Regions from separate parts of the Janthinobacterium rivuli genome, predicted to be linked through region 3. Evidence: predicted binding sites of a transcription regulator. Region 3 holds the regulator's gene; each other region holds the start of a gene.
What was found. Region 3 encodes FNR, which switches genes on or off when oxygen is low (the NO sensors DNR and NnrR bind a similar motif). Its sites were predicted from a motif close to TTGATNNNNATCAA; they were not measured.

Region 1: the regulator FNR is predicted to act here: its motif matches at 3,567-3,580, upstream of cqsA (alpha-hydroxyketone-type quorum-sensing autoinducer synthase).
Region 2: the regulator FNR is predicted to act here: its motif matches at 3,709-3,722, upstream of cydD (thiol reductant ABC exporter subunit CydD).

What each region holds. Positions count from the first base shown of each region.
Region 1 is NZ_CP121464.1:5,308,176-5,313,365, reverse strand. It holds gene P9875_RS24105 (ABC transporter permease) at 1-1,186, shown strand, start outside; gene P9875_RS24100 (response regulator) at 1,183-2,190, opposite strand; gene P9875_RS24095 (sensor histidine kinase) at 2,194-3,492, opposite strand; gene cqsA (alpha-hydroxyketone-type quorum-sensing autoinducer synthase) at 3,645-4,892, shown strand; gene P9875_RS24085 (MarR family winged helix-turn-helix transcriptional regulator) at 4,914-5,190, opposite strand, start outside.
Region 2 is NZ_CP121464.1:2,790,416-2,795,605, forward strand. It holds gene ftsH (ATP-dependent zinc metalloprotease FtsH) at 1-64, shown strand, start outside; gene folP (dihydropteroate synthase) at 180-1,013, shown strand; gene glmM (phosphoglucosamine mutase) at 1,054-2,391, shown strand; tRNA gene P9875_RS12845 (tRNA-Pro) at 2,473-2,549, shown strand; tRNA gene P9875_RS12850 (tRNA-Arg) at 2,644-2,718, shown strand; gene P9875_RS12855 (hypothetical protein) at 2,808-2,987, opposite strand; gene P9875_RS12860 (GbsR/MarR family transcriptional regulator) at 3,091-3,648, opposite strand; gene cydD (thiol reductant ABC exporter subunit CydD) at 3,787-5,190, shown strand, end outside.
Region 3 is NZ_CP121464.1:289,702-294,891, forward strand. It holds gene ccoG (cytochrome c oxidase accessory protein CcoG) at 1-625, shown strand, start outside; gene P9875_RS01225 (FixH family protein) at 680-1,204, shown strand; gene fnr (fumarate/nitrate reduction transcriptional regulator Fnr) at 1,208-1,966, opposite strand; gene P9875_RS01235 (response regulator) at 2,206-5,190, shown strand, end outside.

The DNA of each region.
Region 1 (5,190 bases), 1.3 Mb from region 3:
GCTGGGCATCAAGTCGCTGAAAACCCTGCGCGGCGCCTTCAATCACCAGGGCTGGCGTTTTGCCGTCACGTCCTTGCAGCGCCGGCCGGGCGCCACCGTCATCCAGGTGGTGTCCCTGGCCTTGGGCCTGATGGCCTTGTTGCTGCTGACGGTGGTGCGCGGCGACTTGATGGTGGCCTGGCGCAACGCCACGCCGCCCGATGCGCCGAACCGTTTCATGATCAATATCTTGCCGGAACAGAAAGAGCCGATCGCCGCGCGCCTGGCCCAGGCCGGCGTGGCCAACGCGCCCCTGTATCCGATGATACGCGGGCGCCTGGTGGCCGTGAATGGCAACACCATCACGGAAAGCACCTACGAGGATGACCGCGCCAAGGGCCTGGCCGACCGCGAATTCAATCTGTCGACGATGGCCACGATGCAGGAAGAAAACAAGCTGGTCGCCGGCAAATGGTTCGGCAATGCGCCCGGCGCGCCGGCTGAAGCGTCGGTGGAAGAGGGCATCGCCAAGACCTTGAAGCTGAAACTGGGCGACAAGCTGCGCTTCGACATCGCCGGCCAGCCCGTCGAAGCGGCGATCACGAGTTTGCGCAAGCTGGAATGGGGCTCGATGCGCGTCAATTTCTTTGTCATCATCAATCCGGCCGCCATGGCGGACACGCCGCAGACGTGGATCACGGCGTTTCACTTGCCGCCGGCGCAGGCGGACCTGGGCAATGCCTTGTTGCGCGACTACCCGAATCTGACGGTGGTCGACGTGGGCGGCGTGCTGAAACAGATACAGGGCGTGCTGGACCAGGTGGTGACGGCCGTCGAATTCCTCTTCGCCTTCACTTTGGCCTCGGGCTTGCTGGTGCTGTATGCGGCGCTGATGGGCTCGCAGGACGAGCGCACGCGCGAAGCGGGACTGCTGCGCGCGCTGGGCGCCACGCGGCGCCAGCTGGCGCAGGCGCAGCTGATCGAGTTTTCACTTGTCGGCGCGCTGGCCGGCTTGCTGGCGGCATCGGGCGCGGCCGCCATGGGCTGGGCCCTGGCGACATACCAGTTCAAGTTCGCCTGGAGTTTCGCGCCCGGCGTGTGGGCCTTCGGCCTCTTGGCCGGCGCCCTGTGCGCGATTGCCGGCGGCTGGCTGGGCTTGCGCAATGTTTTAAAACATCCGCCGCTGCAAACCTTGCGCGAAGGCTAAACCCGAACGCTGTCGTCCGCCTGCGCGCGTAAAAATTGCGCATAGGACATGACCGGTTGACCCAGCTGGTGTGCCGGCACGTCGAACAGGGCCCAGAAATACGTCACGCGGCCCTGGCAGATGGTGGGCGCGGCGCAGTAGCGGAACCAGTTTTCGCCGATGTGCGCCGCATACATGCCGTCGCTGTCGGCGTCCGAAAAATAGGGGATCACGCGCATTTCCAGCAGGGCCAGCAGCAGTGACTCGGGCGCATCGCTGTCGCGCGCCATTTCGTACTGCGTGTGCAGGCTGCGTTCCGTCTCGATGATCATCAGCCTGGCCTGGCCGTCGCGCGTGAAGAACAGGATGCCGCTGGGATTGGGGAAAATATAGTATTCGACAAAACCATGGCGCCGGCACAGCTCGTGCACGACGGCGGCCAGCGCTTCGTCTTGCAGGAAACTGTAGTCGTGCAGCATCAGCAGGTCGCGCACGGTGTCCGATTGCTGCAGGAAGAATTCGCGTTGCAGGGCAACTATTTCCTGTTCCAGGATGTCGAGCGCATCGTCGTCGCTCTTTTTGATGTAGCGGTCGATCAAGCCCCGGTTGAAGGCCGTCACGGCCACCTTTTCATCGGCCGCGCCCGTAAATAAAATCTTCTTGCACGGCAAGTCACGCACGGCCTGGCAAAATTCCAGGCCATTCATCTGCGGCATCGAATAATCGACCACCAGCACGGAGGGTACGGCAAAGCGCTGTGCCTGGCCGCTGATGCGCCAGATGCGCTCGATGTCGAGCGCCACGTTGCACTGGTCGGGCGGCAGGTTTTGCGTGTCGAAATTGACGTGCAGCGGCGTTTCGCCCGGTTGCGTGCTCTGGCGCAACCAGTGCAGGGCGCTGCTGGTGTCGTGGAAGGTCTTGCGCGCCAGGCCGGGATCGAGCTGGAACGCCAGGCTTTTCAGGAAGGAATCGCTGTCGTCGATCAGGACGGTCAGGGTCGGATGGGTGTAGACGGGCAGTTGCATGCGTCACCTTGCGGGGAAAGAGGATTGGAAGCGGGCCGGCATGGGCTGGGGAAACTCCAGGATGAAAATCGCATACGCGTGCTCGCGCGACACGCAGCGGATGCGCGCCTGCCAGGCCGTGACGATCTGCTGGCACAGGGCCAGGCCGATGCCGCTGCCGTTATGTACGGGATAGGAGTAAAAACGCTCGAAGATCAGCGGCAGGCGGTTCTTCGCGATGCCGCAGCCCGTGTCGATGAACAGCAGCCTGGGCACGGGACGGGCGCCGTCGATGACGATGCGCACTCTTCCCTTGCCGGCCCGCTGGATGGCTTTCAGCGCGTTTCTCAGCAGGTTCAGCAGGATCACCACGCACAGTTCGTCCTGGCCCGCGAACTGGAAGTCGGCGCGCACGTCCACCTTGACGCTGCCGCGCTGGCTGTTGCCGGTAAATGGGTAGCGCTTGAGCACGGAGCTGACCATGGCCAGCATCGATAGTGCCTGGCTGGGCTGGAGGTTGCGGTTCACGGCACTGGCGCTCATCAGGAACAAATCGATCATGTGCTGCATGTGGCGCACTTCGAACTGGATGCGCGTCAGGGCTTCCTGCAGCGGGGGCATGTCGTCCACCAGGCCGGCCAGCTGCGGCAGCAGCCGGCGCATGCCCCGCACATTGGCTTCCACGCTGGTCAGCGGCGTGCGCAGCTCGTGCGCCACGGAACCGAGTCCGGCCGCCAGGCCTGCCAGCCGTTCCCGTTCCAGCACCTTGCTGCCCACTTTCACCACGGACAGCGCGGCAATGGTGAACCAGTGCACGGGCAGTTGCTGCAGCACTTCACGCTGCAGCAGGAAGCCGCCTTCCCCTTGCAGGATGACGGCGAGGCAGGCGGCGCAGGTGCCGATCAGGTAGGCGCGGCAAGCCAGTTTCGTTTCGAAATGAAACAGCACGACCAGGCCGATCAGCAGCGATTCGCTCCAGATGGACGAAGCATGGTTCATCACAAACATGAAGGTAAAGAAGAAGGGCAGGATGTAGCTGAGCGCGAACAGCAGGTAGCGCGACAGCCAGCGGGCCGAGAAGCGGCGGGCAAACAGGCCGGCCACGCAGATGCCCACGCCCGTCAGGCGCAAGGTCAGGTTTTCATAGGCTTGCGGAAAAAAGTAATGCCACAGCAAATAGTACAGCGGCATCGCCACCGTGCCCACGGCGGCCAGCATGGCGACCCTGCCGGCCAGGTTTTCATGCGGCATGCGCTCATGCAGCAGCGAATGGAGCAGGCGCCTGCGCCAGTATGTCCATCGTGCTTGCAATTGCTGCGTCATGACTCTGCCTTGATTCTCTTCAGAACATTATCATCGCGTAAATTTTCCTGGTTGAACGGTTATCTCGCCGGACATTGATATACGTCAATGGATGGGTCGGCTAGACGGTCAAGGCTTTAATCCGCAGCAAACATTTCCCTAGGAGAAAACTCATGACCATCGCTACCAGCTTGCCCATCCCATCGTTCGCCCGTGCCGAACACTGCCTGCCAGACTACATCGTGCGGCGCATGGATGCGCATCACATCACGCGCATCGAAAAATTGCTGGGCGGCCAGCATCCCCACGCCTGGCAACCGACACCGGCCCATGCCATTTTCCTGGCCGGCAACGACTACCTGTCCATCGCCGCGGAGCCGGCGCTGGTGGCGGCCCAGGTGGCATCCTTGCAGGCGCATGCGGGCGGCATGCTGATGTCGGCCGTGTACTTGCAGGAAGGCAGCGAACAGCACCGGCTGGAAAGCCGGCTGGCCCGTTTCATGGGCTGCGAGGACGGTATCCTGGCACAGTCCGGCATGGCGGCCAACGTGGGCTTGATCCAGTGTATCGCCAGCCCCGGCATTCCCGTTTATCTCGACATGCAGGCCCACGCCTCGCTGTGGGAAGGCGTGCTGTCGGCGCAGGCCCAGGCCGTGCCTTTCTTGCACAACGACATGACCCATCTGCGGCGGCAAGTGGAAAAGCATGGCCGCGGCGTGATCGTCGTCGACGCCCTGTACAGCACCAACGGCAGTCTGGCGCCGCTGCTGGAATTGCTCGAAATCGCCGAGCGCAGCGACTGCGTGGTGGTGGTTGACGAGTCGCACTCGCTGGGCACGCATGGTCCGCAGGGCGCGGGCCTGGTGGAAGCGTGGGGCCTGGGCCACCGCGTGCATTTCCGCACGGCGTCGCTGGCCAAGGCCTTCGCGGGCCGGGCCGGCTTCATCAGCTGTTCCAGCCGCTTCAAGGGCTATTTTTTGTCCGAATCACGGCCTGCCATCTTCAGTTCCTGCCTGCTGGCGCATGAGCTGGCGTGGCTGGGCGCGGCGCTCGATTTCATCATGGCCGCCGATGGGAGGCGCGCCACCTTGCGGCGCCATACGCTGCAGGTGCGCGAAGGCTTGCGCGAACTGGGCTACAACGTCAGCGATGGCACGGAGCAGATCGTGGCGCTGGAGGCGGGCGGCGAACCGGCCACCCTGGCCCTGCGCCAGGCGCTGGAACGGCAAGGTATTTTCGGCGCCATGTTTTGCGCTCCGGCAACGGCGAAGAACCGCGCCCTCGTGCGCCTGACCCTGAACGCGGGACTCGACGAGGCGGCCATCGACCGGGTGCTGGCGGGCTGCGCCGCCATTCGCGCCGAAGCGGGCGTGGAACAGTGGCAGTCGACGCGGCGCCTGCGCAAGCTGGCGCTCGTCTAAGCGGCTGGCCGGCTGGCAGCGTCAGCCGGCCAGCTTGCCGAGGATGGCCGACAGCGCCGCCAGTTGTTCCGCCGGCGCGTCCTGCAGCAATTCGCGTCCCACCGCCTGCGCCGTGGCGCTGGCATGTTCCAGCAATGTCAGGCCGGCGGCCGTCAGCACGGCATAGCCGACGCGCGCGTCGCGCGCATCGGCCTGGCGCGCCACCAGGCCAATCTTTTCCAGCGGCATCAGGGAGCGTGTGACGCCAGAGGCCGTCAACGCCAGGCGCTCGGCCAGGTCGATGCGGCGCAGGCGCGCA
Region 2 (5,190 bases), 2.5 Mb from region 3:
ACGCCGCAATGCGGGCGACAGCGGCACGGGCGGCATCTCGCCTAACGTGACGGCACCAGCCTGATAACGGCCGCCCTGACCGGCGGCGCGCAAGGGTATGGCAAGAACGAGGGTAAGGAGCAATCCTTGCCCTTTTTCGTTGCCGCGGCAGTTTTTTCCTGACGACTACAAAGATTCACATGCGACACTATTTGCAATTCGGCCGTTTCGGCTTCAACCTGTCCGGCACGCAGGCGCTGGTGATGGGCATCCTGAACATCACGCCTGACTCGTTTTCCGATGCGGGCCAGTATCAACACCTGGAGTTTGCCATCTCGCGCGCCGAGCAGATGATGGTTGACGGCGTCGACATCATCGACATCGGCGGCGAATCGAGCCGTCCCGGCGCGCCGCCGCTGCCGCTGCAGGGCGAGTTGCAGCGCGTCATGCCGGTGCTGTACGCCTTGCGCGATTGCGGCAAGCCGCTGTCCGTCGACACCTATAAACCCGAAGTGATGCGCGAAGCCATCCTGGCGGGTGCCGACATGATCAACGATATCAACGGTTTCCGCGCGCCAGGCGCCATCGACGCCGTGCGGGACAGCGATTGTGCGCTGTGCATCATGCACATGCAGAACATGCCAGAAACCATGCAAGCCCAGCCGCAGTACGAGGATGTGGTGCGCGAAGTCATCGACTTCTTGCGCGAACGCATCGACACGATGACGGCGGCCGGCATCGCCCGCGAACGCCTGTGCATTGACCCCGGTTTCGGTTTTGGCAAGACGGTGGAGCAGAACTATGCCTTGCTGCGCGCCACGCGCCAGCTGCGCAGCGAGCTGGACCTGCCGGTGCTGGCCGGCCTGTCGCGCAAATCGATGATCGGCGCCGTCACGGGACGTCCCGTCGAGCAGCGCCTGGCCGGCAGTGTTGCCGGTGCGCTTGCTGCGGTAGCGCAAGGTGCGGAAATTATCCGTGTGCATGATGTAGCTGAAACCGTCGATGCACTGAAGGTCTGGCGCATGGCACACTGAGCCTGTAAGATTTATCATAAACAACAAAAAGAGAAATACTATGACGCGTAAATATTTTGGTACCGATGGCATTCGTGGCCTGGTGGGCACGGCTCCGATTACCCCCGATTTCGTCATGCGCCTCGGCTATGCGGCCGGCAAGGTGCTGGCCAAGTCGCAAGGCGGCAAGACCCGCCCGACGGTGCTGATCGGCAAGGACACGCGCATTTCCGGCTACATGCTGGAAGCGGCGCTGGAAGCGGGCCTGTCGGCCGCTGGCGTGGACGTGATGCTGGCCGGCCCCATGCCGACGCCGGCCATCGCCTACCTGACGCGGGCGTTGCGCCTGTCGGCTGGCGTCGTCATTTCCGCCTCGCACAATCCCTACCATGACAATGGCATCAAGTTCTTTTCCGGCCAGGGCACCAAGCTGCCCGACAGCGTGGAGCTGGAAATCGAAGCGGCGCTCGACGAACCGATGGCCTGCGTGCCATCTGAAAAGCTGGGCCGCGCCAAGCGCCTGGACGATGCCCAGGGCCGCTACATCGAATTTTGCAAGGGCACCTTCCCGAACGAGCTGGATCTGCGCGGCCTGAAGATCGTCGTCGATTGCGCACACGGCGCCGCCTACCATATCGCGCCGCACGTGTTCCATGAGCTGGGCGCGGAAGTCATCGCCATCGGCAACAAGCCCGACGGTTTCAACATCAATGCGGGCTTCGGCGCCACGGCAACCAAGGCCATGGCCGAAGCCGTCGTCGAGCACGGCGCGGACCTGGGCATCGCCCTCGATGGCGACGCCGACCGCCTGATCATGTGCGACGCCACGGGCCGCCTGTATAACGGCGACGAACTGTTGTACGTCATGGTCAAGGACCGCCTGGCAACAGGCCCCGTGGCCGGTGCCGTCGGCACCTTGATGACCAACATGGCGCTGGAAGTGCTGTTCAAGCAGCAGGGCATCGGCTTTGCGCGCGCCAAGGTGGGCGACCGCTACGTGCTGGAAGTCATGAAGGAAAAGGGCTGGATACTGGGCGGCGAAGGCTCCGGCCATTTGCTGTGCCTGGACAAGCACACGACGGGTGACGGCATCGTCTCCGCGCTGCAAGTATTGTCCGCGCTCAAGCGCAGCGGACAGAGCCTGCAGCAATGCCTGGCCGAACTGGTGCTGTTCCCGCAAACCCTGATCAACCTGCGCGTGGCGCCCGGTTTCGACTGGCAGAAAAATGCCGCCATGGTGGCCGAGAAAGAACTGGTCGAGGCCGAGCTGGGTGACACGGGCCGCGTGCTGATCCGCGCTTCGGGCACGGAACCGCTGATCCGCGTGATGGTGGAAGCGAAGGATAAAGCGAACGCTGAAAGCATGGCGCGCCGCATCGCCGATAAAGTGGCTGTGTAAAGGCAGGCGTCGATAGTTATTTCCATCTAATTCGTCTATGGCAATTGACGAAATTGGGTGGGGGCGTTATTATCTTGTCTTCGGAGTGTGGCGCAGCCCGGTAGCGCACCTGGTTTGGGACCAGGGGGTCCAAGGTTCGAATCCTTGTACTCCGACCAAAGTCATAAGCGGGCTGTCAGAAATGACAGCCCGTTTTCTATTCCGCGCCAGCATTTCATTGCTGGCGCGCATGGACTAAAATACTGCACCTCTCCGCCCATCGTTCAACGGATAGGACAACGGTCTTCTAAACCGTGAATGGGGGTTCGATTCCCTCTGGGCGGACCAGTTTCATACTGGCCACAATCATGCGGCGGCAAGCTGCCTCAACTCACCGCACCGCATCTTTTTCCCTCATTCAGTTTCCGCGCACCGCTTCAGGGCTGCGCGCACAGCACCACGCTCAGCAAATACAGCAGCGGCGCCGCGCACAGCAGGGCCGAGCACAGCGATAGCACTTTCTTGCTGGTCACGCGCGCCAGGCGCAGCCGTTCGCGCACGGGCAAATGCTGGCGCAGCACATTGCGCGCGCGTGGCTGGAACGGGGATTCATGCATGAGGACTCCTTCGCAAGGGTGGTGCCAGCCAGCATAGCGAGAGGGGCATAAAGACAGTGTAAAGAGTCAGGCGCGGCGCGTATGCGCGCTGTAAACGCCGCGCTTATTTATCGCCGTCGTCGGGGCTCTTGCCAAACAGGCGATCCTTGGCGTTGAGCAGTTTTTGCACCTTGGCGCCCATTTTCATCAGCTGCGCCATCGATTCGGGCGACAGGCGCTGCAAGTCGTCGAACCAGGTGTTGGCCAAGTCGACCAATTCATACATTTCGCGCATGCGCTCCTGCGCATACTGGTCGACGGGTTCCGTGGCCGGCGCCAGCAGCGATTCGCGCAGCACCGTCAAGGTGGGCGCCACTTCGCGGCGGCGGCGTTCGGCGGCCACCACGCGGAAGATTTGCCACACATCGCCCAGCGAGGAAAAATACTCGCGCCGGTCGCCGGGGATGCGCGACTGGCGGATCAAGCCCCAGCCCTGCAATTCCTTCAGGCCGATGCTCACGTTCGAGCGCGAAAAACTCAGGTGTTCCGCGATTTCATCCGCGTGTAAAGGATGCTCCGCGACAAACAACAAGGCGTACACTTGCCCCACTGTGCGGTTAAAGCCCCAGCGGCTGCCCATCTCGCCGAAATGGCTGACGAAGGTCAGGATCAGCGGCGTCATTTGGATATGTTGAGTTTTCATAATTATCTGAATTTTTTCACGCCACACCCGCAGGGTCAATTGATATATGTCATGTTTCGCAGTATTATACAAAATATCGAATTTACAGAAAATTCTGAAAACTCAAAAAGTATAGAGATGCCGACTACGCCACTGTCCTTGCCCCGCTTTATTCTTCCCCGTGCCGCCAGCCTGGCGCAGGGCGGCGCCGCCTTGCTGTGGCTGCCCCAAGCGGCCTTGCTGGCCTGGGCCGTGCAAGCCATGCTGGACGGTGCAGCGTGGCGCGCTGCCTTGCTGCCTGCCGCTGGCGTGCTGCTGCTGGGCGTGCTGCGGGCCGGCTGCGAAGCGTGGGGCGCGCGGCGCATGTATGCGGCGGCGCGCGTGCACCTGTCCACCTTGCGCGCACAAGTGGCGCAAGCGCTGGCGCGCCGTTCGCCGCTGGACCGCCAGCGTGCGCAGTCGGGCCAGGCGGCCAGCGTCATCGCCGAACAGGCCGAAGCCATCGTGCCCTACCTGGTGCGCTACAAGCCCGCGCGCTGGAAAGTCATGCTGGTGCCGGTCGTGATCCTCGCCGTGGTGACGCCGCTGTCGTGGATCGCCGCCTTGATCCTGCTCATCGCCGCGCCGTTGATTCCCGTCTTCATGGCCCTGGTCGGCATGGGCGCGCAAGCGGCCAGCCGCGCACAAATGGTGGAAATGGGCAGCATGAACGCCTTTCTATTGGACCGCCTGCGCGGCCTGGCCACCCTGCGCGCGCTCGACGCCGTCGATGCCACGGCCGAACGGCTCGACGCCTCGTCGCAATCCGTGCGCCGGCGCACGATGGTGGTGCTGCGCATCGCCTTTTTGTCGTCGGCCGTGCTGGAACTGTTTTCCGCGCTCGGTGTCGCCATGGTGGCGGCCTTCATCGGTTTCTCCCTCTTGGGCAGCATCAATTTCGGCACCTGGGGCCGCGAGCTGACCTTGGGGCAGGGCCTGTTCATCCTGTTGCTGGCGCCCGCGTTTTTCGAACCCTTGCGCGAACTGGCCGCCGTCTGGCACGACAAGGCGGCCGGCGAAGCGGGCCTGGCCGGCCTGCACGACCTGGCGGCCGACGGCGTGCCGCTGCCTGGGGCTGGCGTGGAAGTGGCTGCCGTCTCCGCTGCCGCCATGGCCGTGGCGCCGCCGCCCGCTATCGACATCCATCAACTGCGTTTTGCCCACCCTGGCGAAGCGCCCGTATTCGACCACTTTGACTTGAGCGTGCGCGCTGGCGAGCACGTGGCCCTGCTGGGCGCCAGCGGCGCCGGCAAGACCACCTTGCTGTCGCTGCTGGCCGGCTTGCTGCCCGCCAGCGGCGGAGACATCCGCATCGGCGGCGTGCGCCTGACCGACAGTACCGTCAATACCTTGCGCCAGCGCATGGCCTGGATGGGCCAGCGCCCGCACGTGTTTGCCGCCTCCGTCAGCCAGAATGTGACCCTGGGCCGCACGGGCGCCAGCGCCGCGCAAGTGACGCAGGCGCTGCACCTGGCCGACCTGGCTGCCGTGGCGCAGGCGCAG
Region 3 (5,190 bases):
CTGCATCGATTGCACCCTGTGCGTGCAGGTGTGTCCGACCGGCATCGATATCCGCAACGGCCTGCAGTATGAATGCATCGGCTGCGCCGCCTGCGTCGATGCCTGCAACAGCGTGATGGACAAGGTCGAGCGGCCGCGTGGCCTGATACGCTACAGCACCGACCATGCGATGGAAAACAACTTCAATTCGAAGCAGATACGCCAGCGCGCCATGCGCCCACGCGTCCTGATCTACACTTCCATCCTGGCCCTGATCATCATCGCCGTATGTACCTCGCTGGCCCTGCGCACGCCCCTGAAAATGGACGTGATCCGCGACCGCGGTTCGATGGGACGCGAAGTGGAAGACGGCATGATCGAAAACGTCTACCGCCTGCAGATCATGAACACGTCCGAGCAAAGCCAGCATTTCAAGATCAGCGCTTCCGGCTTGCCGGGCCTGACCTTGCTGACGCGTGAAGAAGTGACCTTGCAGCCGACGGAAACGCTGGGCTGGCCGATCCGCCTGCGCGTGCCGCACGGCGTCGGCGAGAAGGGTTCGAACAAGATTGCGATCGAATTGCAATCGCTGGACAACCCCTCGCTGCATGTGCGCGAAAGCGCGGTATTCATCGTGCCGCGTTAAAGCAGGAAGGCCGGTTCCCGCATGGGGACTGGCCGTTTACACAGGAGAAATACCATGTCCGACAGTCTGAAACTGCAGCCTCCCGTTGCACCGTGGTACAAGCATCGCTGGCCATGGCTGCTGATGATCGGTCCCGGCCTGTCCGTGGTCGTCGGCAGCTTCATGGGCTATATCGCGTTTACGCAGCCCGATGCGCTGGTGGTGGGCGACTATTACAAGCAGGGCAAGGCGATCAACCAGGATTTGAAGCGCGACACGATCGCCAGCGACCTGGCGATGGCTACCAGCTTGTCCTACGACGTGGCGTCAGCGCGCCTCAGTGGTTCCGTGCACAGCTTCGGCAAAGCTTACCAGGGTCCGCTGCAGCTGCACCTGGCGCATGCGACCCTGCCGGAAAAGGACATCAAGCTGCTGGTGCGGCCCGATGCGGCCGGCAATTTCTCGGTGGCGCTGCCGATGCTCGAGCGCAGCCGCTGGCAAGTGCTGGTGGAAAACGACAAACGCGAGTGGCGCCTGTCCGGCATCTGGACCTGGCCGCTGCAACGCAGCATCGCGCTGCACGCCGATGAAGAGCTGTAGGCCTTATTTGCAGACGTCGGTACCGGCCGTGATGGCCTTCAATTTTGCCGGCTGCAAGATTTCAATTTCTCGGTTCGAGACGCGCAGCCAGCCTTCCTTCTTGAACTTCGACAGCAGGCGGCTGACGCTTTCGATGGTCAGGCCCAGGTAGTTGCCGATTTCCTCGCGCGACATGCGCAGCTGGAATTTGCTGCTCGAATAGCCGCGCGCTTCATAGCGCGACGCCAGGTTGACGATGAAGGCGGCAAAACGCTGCGTCGCCTGCATATTGCCCAGCAATAGCATGACGCTTTGCTCGCGCGTGATTTCCTGACTCATCATGCGGTGGAAATGGCGCAGCAGGGTCGGCATATTGCCCAGCAATTGTTCCAGGCTGGAAAACGGGATTTCACACACTTCGCTGTCTTCCAGCGCCACCGCATTACAGTGGTGGCGGTCGGCGCTGATGGCGTCCATGCCCAGCAGTTCGCCGGCCATCTGAAAGCCCGTCACCTGCTCTTCGCCACCGGGATTGATCTGGTACGTCTTGAAGTGCCCCAGGCGGATCGCGTACAGGTTCTGGAACGAGTCGCCGATGCGGAACAGCGAGGCGCCGCGCACGATCTTGCGGCGGCGGCCGATGATCTGGTCCAGCCTGTCCATGTCGCCCATATCGAGGCCCATCGGCAGGCACAATTGATGCATGCTGCAGGTCGAGCATCGCGCACGCAACGCTTCCACGTTCACTGTAGGCAAGGTTGGAGTGAGTAGCGCTTCAGTCATGTCGGTACCTTTTAGAAAATGCAACAACAAGTTTACTGCATACAGGGTTGCCGTGTGCCAATTTCACGGCAATTTCGCTGAATAAACGACGTTCCGACTTTAATTATATGGCAACATCGTCAAAAGCCCATGCGGGGAGGGCAATTTGCGCGGCGCCGCTTGCCAAGCTGGGGTATTGATAGGAAAATTCCTGACAGCATTACTTGCCGCCTGTGCCGTCCGGTACTGAAAAGGAAATCATGAAGCCTCTCGGCATCAAAGCAAAAGTCGCGCTGGCCACCAGCCTGACCTCGATCGCCATGATCGCGCTGGTCACCATGATCCAGGTGCAGCACATGCGCGACGACTTCACCCGAGTACTGCTGAGCCAGCAGTCATCCCTGATCAGCCGCACCGCTGCCGAGCTCGACGACAAGCTGGGCATGCTGCTGCAGATCGTCACCCTGACGGCCCGGCAGCAGCCGCCGGAACTGATCGCCCGGCCCGCCCAATTGCGCGAATACTATTCGCGCCGCTCGATGCTGGTGCTGTTCGACGACGTGCTGGTGCTCGACGCGCAAGGCGCCGTCGTGGCCGACATGCCGGAAGTGCCGGGGCGCGCCGGCATCAATGTTGCCGAGCGCGAGTATTTCCAGACCGTCCTGCGCACGCGCCAGCCCATGATCACCGAACCGATGCTGGGCAAGTCGAGCGGCATGCCCATCGTGCAGATGGTGGCGCCCGTGCTCACCGCCGATGGCCAGGTGGCCGGCGTGGTGATCGGCGTGCTGCGCCTGTACAAGGACAATCTGCTGGGGCGTTTGCGCTCGGAAAAGGTCGGCAAGAGCGGCTATTACTTCATCCTCACGCGCGGCGCCGTGCCGCGCTACGTGCTGCACCCCGATACCAGCCGTTTGCTGCAGCCGCGCCAGCCGAACGCCAATCTGACGACGACCCAGCTGCTGAAGGAAGATGGCGAAGGCAGCATGGTCAGCACCAACAGCCGCGGCATCACGGCCGTCAACAGCTTCAAGCGCCTGAAATCGGTGAACTGGCTGCTGGCCAGCTCGCTGCCCGTCGACGATGCCTTCGAACCATTCGATGGCGTGCTGTACCGGCTGGTGCTGTGGAGCATCCTTGCCTCGCTGCTGGCCGCCTTTGTTCTGGGCTGGGTCACCGTGCGCCTGCTGTCGCCGCTGGTGCGCCTGCGCGACACCCTGCTGGCCCTGCGCACCAGCGGCAGCCGTTTCACCCCCGTGCCGGTGCAGCAGCGCGACGAGATCGGCGAACTGACGGAAGCGTTCAACGGCCTGATGAGCGAACGCGACCGCCTGCAGCAGGAACTCGAAGCGCGCGCGGCGGAGCTGGAGCAGGAACGCGACCGGGCCGAGGCGGCCAACCGCGCGAAGAGCGATTTCGTGGCCAACATGAGCCATGAAATCCGCACGCCCCTCAATGCCGTGCTGGGCATGGTGTATTTGCTGGGCAATACCAGACTCGACACGGAACAGCGCAAGTATCTGACCATGGTCAGAGTGGCGGGCCAGTCGCTGCTGGGCATCCTCAACGACGTGCTCGACTATTCGAAGATCGAGGCGCGCCGCATGGAATTGTCGCCCGTCGAATTCGACCTCGACGAAGTCATGAATACCCTGGCCACGACGATGACGATGAATGCGGGCGAAAAGGAACTGGAACTGGCCATCGCCGTCGAACCCGACGTGCCGCGGCGCCTGGTGGGCGACGCCCAGCGCCTGCAGCAAATCCTCGTCAACCTGGCCGGCAACGCCATCAAATTTACCGAGAGCGGCGAAGTGGTGGTGGCCGTCAGCCTGGCCGAGAGAGAGAGCGGCCGCGCCTGGCTGCGCTTCGAAGTGCGCGACACGGGCATCGGCATGACGGAACTGCAGCAACAGCAGCTGTTCGCCGCGTTTTCGCAGGGCGACCAGAGCATCACGCGGCGCTTCGGCGGCACGGGCCTGGGCCTGGCCATCAGCAAGCAGCTGATCCACATGATGGGCGGCGACATCGCCGTCGCCAGCAGCGAAGGCAAGGGCAGCCGCTTCTGGTTTAGCGTGCCCTTCGAGATGCTGGCGCAGCCGGCGGAAACGCGGCGCACGCCGGCGCTGGGACAGCTGCGCCTGCTGGTGGCCGACGACAACCGCACCACGCGCGAACTGATCGTCAAGCTGATCGAGGCGTGGGGCTGGCTGGCCGACGAAGTGGACTCCGGCTTTGCCGCCATCGAACTGTACCGCGAACGCCTGGCCCAGCAGCAACCGTACGACGTGGTGCTGGCCGACTGGCACATGCCCGTCATGGACGGTCTGGCCACGGCCAAGGCCATCCGCCAGGCGGCCAGCGGCCAGCGCCAGCCCATCGTGGTGATGGTCAACGCCTTCGCCCGCAACCACCTGGAGGAAATCTCCAGCGCGGCCGAGGCCGACGTCGTGCTGATGAAGCCGATCACGGGATCGAGCCTGTTCGACGCCCTGCACCAGGCGCTGATTGCCAAGGACGACGGCGGCGAACAGCGCATCCTGCACCAGCCGCTGGGCACGGAACTGGCCGGCGTGCATTTCCTGCTGGTGGAAGACAATCATTTGAACCAGGCCGTGGCGCGCGGCATCCTCGAACACATGGGCGCCACCCTGGACGTGGTGGGCGACGGCTTGCAAGCCGTGGAACGGCTGCGCACGGAAGCGCTGCGCTACGACATCGTGCTGATGGACATGCAGATGCCCGTCATGGACGGTTTCAGCGCCACCCACATCATCCGCACGGAACTGCGCTTGGGCCTGCCCGTGATCGCCATGACGGCCGGCGTGCTGGCGTCCGAGCGCGAGCGTTGCATGACGGCCGGCATCAGCGATTTCATCGCCAAGCCCGTCGTGGTGGAAGAGATGATGGAAGTCATCCTGCGCCACCTGCCCAAGCGCCCGCCAGTGCAGACGGCCGAGCCGGTGACAGTTGCCGATGAGGAAGTGTTTTCCATGGCGCCGCTGATGCGCGTGATGGGGCGCGACGCGAAGGGGCGCGGCGTGCTGCGGCGCATGGTCGAAGACGCGCTGAACAAGGGCATGACGCCCGTGCGCGACGCCGAAACCGCGTTGCAGGCTGGCCGCCACAGCGACGTGGCGCGCATCCTGCACAGCGTGCGCGGCTCCGTCGGCACCCTGGGCACGAAACGCCTGATCCGCGCCGCGTTCGCCACCGAGGAAGCCATCGATGCGGGACGCTTTGAT